DNA from 2 places in the Collinsella sp. AM28-11LB genome. Region 2 is predicted to be linked to the other one. Evidence: riboswitches for the same ligand, from Rfam matches in the RefSeq annotation. Region 2 holds a riboswitch; the other holds the start of a gene.
What was found. Region 2 has a riboswitch for thiamine pyrophosphate ahead of thiM (hydroxyethylthiazole kinase). Riboswitches for the same ligand answer to the same signal wherever they lie in the genome.
Positions count from the first base shown of each region.

Region 1: it holds a riboswitch for thiamine pyrophosphate, as region 2 does, so the genes downstream of both, thiC (phosphomethylpyrimidine synthase ThiC) here and thiM (hydroxyethylthiazole kinase) in region 2, are expected to answer to the same signal.

Region 1 is NZ_QSKJ01000012.1:12,192-15,595, forward strand. It holds gene DW732_RS08585 (aminopeptidase) at 1-421, shown strand, start outside; gene DW732_RS08590 (YaaA family protein) at 525-1,334, shown strand; gene DW732_RS08595 (hypothetical protein) at 1,374-1,895, opposite strand; TPP riboswitch at 1,958-2,074, shown strand; gene thiC (phosphomethylpyrimidine synthase ThiC) at 2,066-3,400, shown strand.
Region 2 is NZ_QSKJ01000007.1:67,894-71,297, reverse strand. It holds gene DW732_RS06290 (LysR family transcriptional regulator) at 1-499, opposite strand, end outside; gene DW732_RS06285 (HAD-IIB family hydrolase) at 510-1,418, opposite strand; TPP riboswitch at 1,480-1,590, shown strand; gene thiM (hydroxyethylthiazole kinase) at 1,642-2,481, shown strand; gene DW732_RS06275 (thiamine-binding protein) at 2,485-2,826, shown strand; gene DW732_RS06270 (thiamine phosphate synthase) at 2,823-3,404, shown strand, end outside.

The DNA.
Region 1 (3,404 bases), on a different contig from region 2:
GGCCCTGCGCCGCGCACTCGCCCGCAGCCGCATGCTCTCCTCTGACGTGTCCGCCGGCTTTGACCCGGGCTATGCCGGTAAGTTCGAGACTAAGAATGCAGCTTTTATGGGTCGCGGCCTGTGCTTTAACAAGTACACGGGCAGCCGCGGCAAGGGCGGCTCCAACGATGCCGACGCCGAGTATGTGGCCCTCGTCCGCGACATCATGGACGAGGCCGGCGTGGACTTCCAGACCTGCGAGCTCGGCCGCGTCAACGCGGGCGGCGGCGGCACCATCGCCTACATCATGGCCGAGTATGGCATGAACGTCATCGACTCCGGCGTTGCCGTCCTGTCCATGCACGCCCTGTGGGAGGTCGCCAACAAGGCCGATATCTACGAGGCCTATCGCGGCTACAAGGCCTTCATCGAGCGCGCCTAACCAGCCCTTCATCAGTTGCGGTGAAATACGGACTAAACTGGCCCATAAACGGCCCAAACAGACCGTATTCCACCGCAACTTCCTTTTTGGCAGAGGAGAGTCCATGCTGCAGGTCATCATTTCGCCCGCCAAGCAGATGCGCGCGGCCCAAGATGCTTTTGAAGTCCTGGGCATTCCACCTTTTGCGCACGAGACGGCTCGCCTCCACCGCGCACTGCTAGATATCGAACGAAATGAAGGCAGCGGCGGCCTGCAAGCGCTATGGAACGTGAGTGACAAACTGCTGGGGCCTTGCCTCAACACCCTGCATGAGTTCGGGCCCATCCTGAAAAACGGCAATCTCGACAATCCCGAACTCGCCCGTCACCTCTCCCCTGCCGTCATGTCCTATCACGGCATTCAATACCAGAGCATGGCGCCCGAGGTGATGGATTCCGCGCAGCTCGCATGGCTACAAGACCATCTATGGATCCTCTCCGGCCTCTACGGGTGCGTTCGTCCCTTTCATGCCGTCGAACCGTATCGGCTGGAGATGGGCGCGAAGCTCGCCGTTGACGATGCCCGAGACCTCTACGCGTTTTGGAGCGACAAGCTCGCGCGGGCTATCGCCCCGGCGGACTCAAACACCACGATCGTCAACCTCGCCAGCGTAGAGTATGCCAAAGCCGTTCTGCCCCACCTCGCGGGCGACGCCACGGCCGTCACATGCCTCTTTGGCGAGGGTATCCGCAACGGGAAGCCCATCCAACGGTCGACCGCCAGCAAAAAGGCGCGCGGCTCCATGGTGCGGTGGATGGCAGAAAACAAGCTCGAGGATGTAAGCGGGCTCACCGCGTTCGACGTTGGTTATCGTCACTTTCCCGAACTTTCAAATAAAAACACTTTGGTCTTCCTGAACGAACAGGCCTTGTAGGACCACCGCTACTTTGAATGTGCTACCTAGGCACGGCGTCTATTCCGCCAAGCCGTCGGCTTTGGCAATTTCATTTGTCAAGCCGTCCTGATAGGTAATCTTGACGTGCTCCACCTCGGACACTTTGACGCCCGACGGGGGCTCCAGGCGCCATTCCGTCAGCGCGATATCCATCGTCGTGGGAACGTCTCCTTGATTTTTGAGCTTCACCGTCAGCGTTTTGAGCGCCGCATCAAACGTCACGCGTTCGATTTCTTCACCTGGAATGGACCCACCACTCAGCTGCAACTGCACAAACTCATCGCGCGGGTACCAATAATCGCCCGGAACGGCGAGCGTATTGGCATTACCGCCAGTACTCCTCACCGTCATAATCGGTAGGCTATCATCAACCTCGAACTCCCAGCCAGCGCCGCCGCGACCGCCAAACGTCCAAATACAAAAGGCAATCACCAGCACGGCAAGCACCGCAAAACCAATCGCGACAAGGCCATGGTGCGCACGGCTTTCCTCGGCCGATACATCCCATTGCGTCTCTCGATATAGATGCTTGTCTTCCATGTTCGCCTCCCCGCAAGCACGCTCGTTGGCCCAATCGTACCCATTCAGGCTATACTTGAGCCCATGACATAACGGGGAGCTTGCAGGACAAGACGGCAGGCTGAGATTGGGCGCGCCCGCCCTGACCCGCAAACCTGATATGGGTAATGCCAACGAAGGGAGCCGTGCCAATGAGCACACAGACCGAGCCCAAGCTCGTCACGCAAATCGACTTCGCCCGCGCCGGGCAAATCACGCCGCAGATGAAAGAAGTCGCCGAGCGCGAGCATCGCGACCCCGAGTACATCCGCGAGCGCGTGGCCGACGGCCGCATCGCCATCCCCGCCAACATCGTGCATATCAAAAAAGGCATGCGCGCCTTTGGCGTCGGTGAGGGCCTGTCCACCAAGGTCAACGTCAACCTGGGCATCTCGGGCGATAAGGCCGATGCCGCCGAGGAGTGGAAGAAGGTCAAGATCGCCGAGGACTTTGGCGCCGACGCCATCATGGACCTCTCCAACTCGGGCAAGACGCGCCAGTTCCGCCAGCAGCTCATCGACGAGACGCCGCTCATGGTGGGCACGGTGCCGATGTACGATGCCATCGGCTACATGGAAAAGCCGCTGGTCAAGCTGACCAAGGACGATCTGCTCGAGGTCGTGCGCGCGCATGCCGAGGACGGCGTGGACTTTATGACCATCCACTGCGGCATCAACAAGTCGGTCATCAAGACCTTTAAGGAGACTGGCCGCCTCATGAACATCGTCAGCCGCGGCGGCTCGCTGCTGTTTGGTTGGATGGAGGTCACCGGTAACGAGAACCCCTTCTACGAGTTCTACGACGAGGTGCTCGAGATCTGCCACGAGTACGACGTGACGATTTCGCTCGGCGACTCCTGCCGCCCGGGCTGTCTCTACGACTCCAACGACGCAACCGAGACCGCCGAGATGATCGAGCTGGGCAAGCTGTGCAAGCGCGCCTGGGCCGCCGGCGTCCAGGTCATGGTCGAGGGTCCGGGTCACATGGCGCTCGACGAGATCGCCGCCAACATGAAGCTGCAGAAGCGCCTGTGCCACAACGCCCCGTTCTATGTGCTGGGGCCGCTGGTGACCGATATCGGCGTGGGCTACGACCACATCACCGCCGCCATTGGTGGCGCCATCTCCGCGAGCTCGGGTGCCGACTTTTTGTGCTACGTGACGCCGGCCGAGCACCTGTGCCTGCCCAACGCTCAGGATGTGCTCGATGGCCTCATGGCCACCAAGATTGCCGCACACGCCGCCGACATCGCCAAGAAGGTACCGCACGCCCGTGACATGGACGACAGGATGGGTCAGGCACGCCGCAAGCTCGACTGGGACGCCATGTGGAAGTGCGCCCTCGACCCGGTCACCGGCAAGAAGCGCTACGAGGAATCCCCCGCCGCCACCGAGGGCACCTGCACCATGTGCGGCAAGATGTGCGCCGTTCGCACTGTCAACAAGGTGTTCGAAGGCACGACGATCGACCTCGGCATGGAGGACTAACTCG
Region 2 (3,404 bases):
CTTCGAACACGAGCTCGTTGGCCGCCAGCATGCGCTCGATGACCTCGCGGTTGTGCTCGGACAGATATAGGATGCCCAGTTCGCTTTTCATATGCGCGACGTCCTCGATAATCTCGTGAGTCTGCTCCTCGCGCAGGGTAAAGTCGTAGCGCGCGGCATCGAACTCACGGATCACATCGACAAACGCGTTGACGGCAAAGGAGTAATGCTGGCAGCTCACGCTAAAATGCGGCACCTGCTCGGATGCTCCTTTGTACTTACCCTCGAGCAGATCAGCCTGATCGAGCACCTGGCGCGCATAGCCCAAGAAGGTCTCGCCCTCCTCGGACACAATGACGCCCTTGTTGGTGCGCTCAAAGATATGCACGCCCATCTCGTTTTCGAGATCGCGAATCGACGCGGTAATCGAAGGCTGCGACACATAGAGGCGACGCGAGGCCTCGGTGATGCTGCCACATTCGGCAACCTTTACAACGTACCTGAGCTGCTGAAGCTTCATGGCTTTCTCCCTAGACGTTCGCGATGCCGAAGTCTGCCGCGTTCATCTGACGCATAAATGACGGCATCTCACCCGTCGCGGCGCAGGCGGCAATCTGATGCAGCGCTGCGGCAACCGCATCATCTGCCGCAGCGCCGATATGCCAGCGTGCGGCAGCCGTGACGGCCTCGTTGGCATTGGCGACCGCAACGGAGTTGGGAACGGCATCGATCATGGGCAGGTCGTTATCGGAATCGCCAAATACGGCCACCTCGTCGGGCGTTAGGCCCAAAGCGCGCGCCAGCTCCAGCGCAGCGCAGCCCTTGTCCCAACCAGCCGGAAGGATGTCGAACAGGCGCACACGGTTGTTGGGAAACACAAGCGAGAGCTCCGGCACCTCGGCGGCAACGTGCTCGCGTAGCTCCGCGAGTTCCTCACGCGAACGGGCGCTCCAGATATTCGCCTTGAACACCGGCGCATCATCGACGACAGGGCGGCACGGGGCCTCTTCGCCCTTGAGCCACGCATTGCCGCCCGATTCCATAGCGCGGCGCACACGCTCGGCATCACGTGTCACGCAATAGGCATCGTTATCCCAAAAGCCATCACCCAAGCTGTATACCTTCAGATAGGTATCGTCGGTTTCTTCTTCCAGATAGGCGGCCAAGCGCATAAGCGCATCGTTATCGGTCGCACGCGAGGCGACCACTTCGCCATCGACAAACATGACCTGGCCGTTGCAGAATGCACCGGTCGAAAAACACTCGGAATGATTTTTAAACATCCAGCCCATCGCAGACGGTTGGCGACCCGAAACCGGACCAAAGTGCAGACCCGCCGCCTGCATGGCATGAATGCCCTCGATGGCATAGTCGCTGGCGCCGTCATGCCCGGCCGGAATCAGCGTATCGTCCATATCGGTCAGCACGAGTTTGATCATAAGGTCCCCCAGTCGTTTTCATCCTAACCATTGTACCGATGCGCTAGTATAGGGAACAACAGATTCGATGCGGGAGTGCCGGCGGTGCAAACCACAAGGCTGAGAGGGCATGGGGCCCAATCCTTTGAACCTGTCAGTTAATGCTGGCGTAGGGAGCATGCCGCCTTTTTAGGGGCGCTGTCTATGCACAGCGCCCCTTTTCTATGCCAAGGAGGCATGTGCAGTGATCGATTCGGAACAGCTTAAGCAAAACGTGGTCAAGGCCGTGGAGGAGATTCGTGCCACCAATCCCATGGCCGGCTCCATCACCAACACGGTAACGATTGACTTTGTCGCCAACGCGCAGCTCGCCGTGGGCGGTTCGGCCGCCATGGTCTATCTGCCCGACGAGGGCGAGGCACTCGTTGCCGGCGGCGGCGCCATCTATCTGAACATGGGCACGCTCTTCCCCATCTACGAGCAGACGATTCCCCGCGCGGCCAAGGCGGCACATGACGCCGGCAAGCCCTGGGTGCTCGATCCGGTGGGCCTGGGCATCGGCAGCCTGCGCACCCAACTGGTAAACGAACTCAAGCAGTACAAGCCCGCCATCGTGCGCGGCAATGCCTCCGAGATTATCGCGCTCGCCGGTCTGTGGGGCCTTGAGGGCGAAGCGGCCGATCTGAGCCGCGTGCGTGGCGTCGATACCACCGACACGGTAGACGCCGCCCGTGATGCCGCCGTGGCGCTCGCCCGCTACACCGGCGGCGCCGTAGTGGTCTCGGGCGAAGTCGACCTGATTACCGACGGCACGACCGTTGCCAAGTCCCACGGCGGCAGCCCACTCATGTCCAAGATCACCGGCTGCGGCTGTTCGCAGGGCGGCGTGCTGGCCGTGTACGCCTGCGCCACCGACCCGTTTACGGCGGCCATCTGCGGCACCGCCGTCTACAACGTTGCCGGCACGCGTGCCGCCGCCGTCGCCGATGCCCCGGCAAGCTTTAAGGTCGCCTTTATCGACGAGCTCTACCTCGCAACCGCCCAGGACATTGCCGATAACCAACTCGAGCTCGAGGAGGCATAAGCCATGTCCAAGCCCGCAACCAATGCCGGCATGAACACACTCGTCGCTGTGGCCATCGCCCCGTGCGGCACCGGCGACGAGCTATCTGCCGAAGTCGCCGAGGTCGTACACGTCATTCGCGAGAGCGGCCTTCCCAACCGCACCACCTCGATGTTCACCGAGATCGAGGGCGACTGGGACGAGGTCATGCAGGTCGTGCGCGACGCGACCTTCGTGTTGGCGAGCAAGGGCATCCGCACCGAAGTCGTGCTCAAAGCCGATATTCGACCCGGATTTACCGACACCATGACCGGCAAACTCGAGCGCATGGAAGCGCAGATCAAAAAGCAGGAGGAAGCACGATGAGCATCCGCGACAACCTTGATATCTCGGCCTACCTGGTACTCGGCCCCGAAAACACCCTCGGACGCCCCGTGAGCGATGTGGTGACCCAGGCGCTCGATGCCGGCTTTACCTGCATCCAGGTGCGCTCCAAGGTGGCAAGTGCCCGCGAGATCATCGCACTGACGGGCGATGCCGCACAGGCCATCGCTCAGGCCGGCAAAACCGGACAGGTCGCTCTGCTGATCGATGACCGTCTTGACTGCGTACTCGCCGCACGCGAGCAGGGCATCGCTGTCGACGGCGTGCATGTTGGCCAGAGCGACATCCCCGTCGAGGTCTGCCGCAAACTTTTGGGCCCAGATGCCATCGTGGGCCTTTCGGCCCGCTGCGAGGAGATGCTCGAGTACGTCAAGACCGCCGACATGAGCCTGGTCGATTACCTGGGCGTAGGCCCGCTCCACGAGACCGAGACCAAGCGCGACTGCGGACGTGCTGCCGACGGCTCCATCATCACCAAGAGCTTTGAGGACCTGGCTGCCCTCCATGCGGCAAGCCCCGTGCCCATCGTGGTGGGCGGCGGCGTCAAAACGGCCGATCTT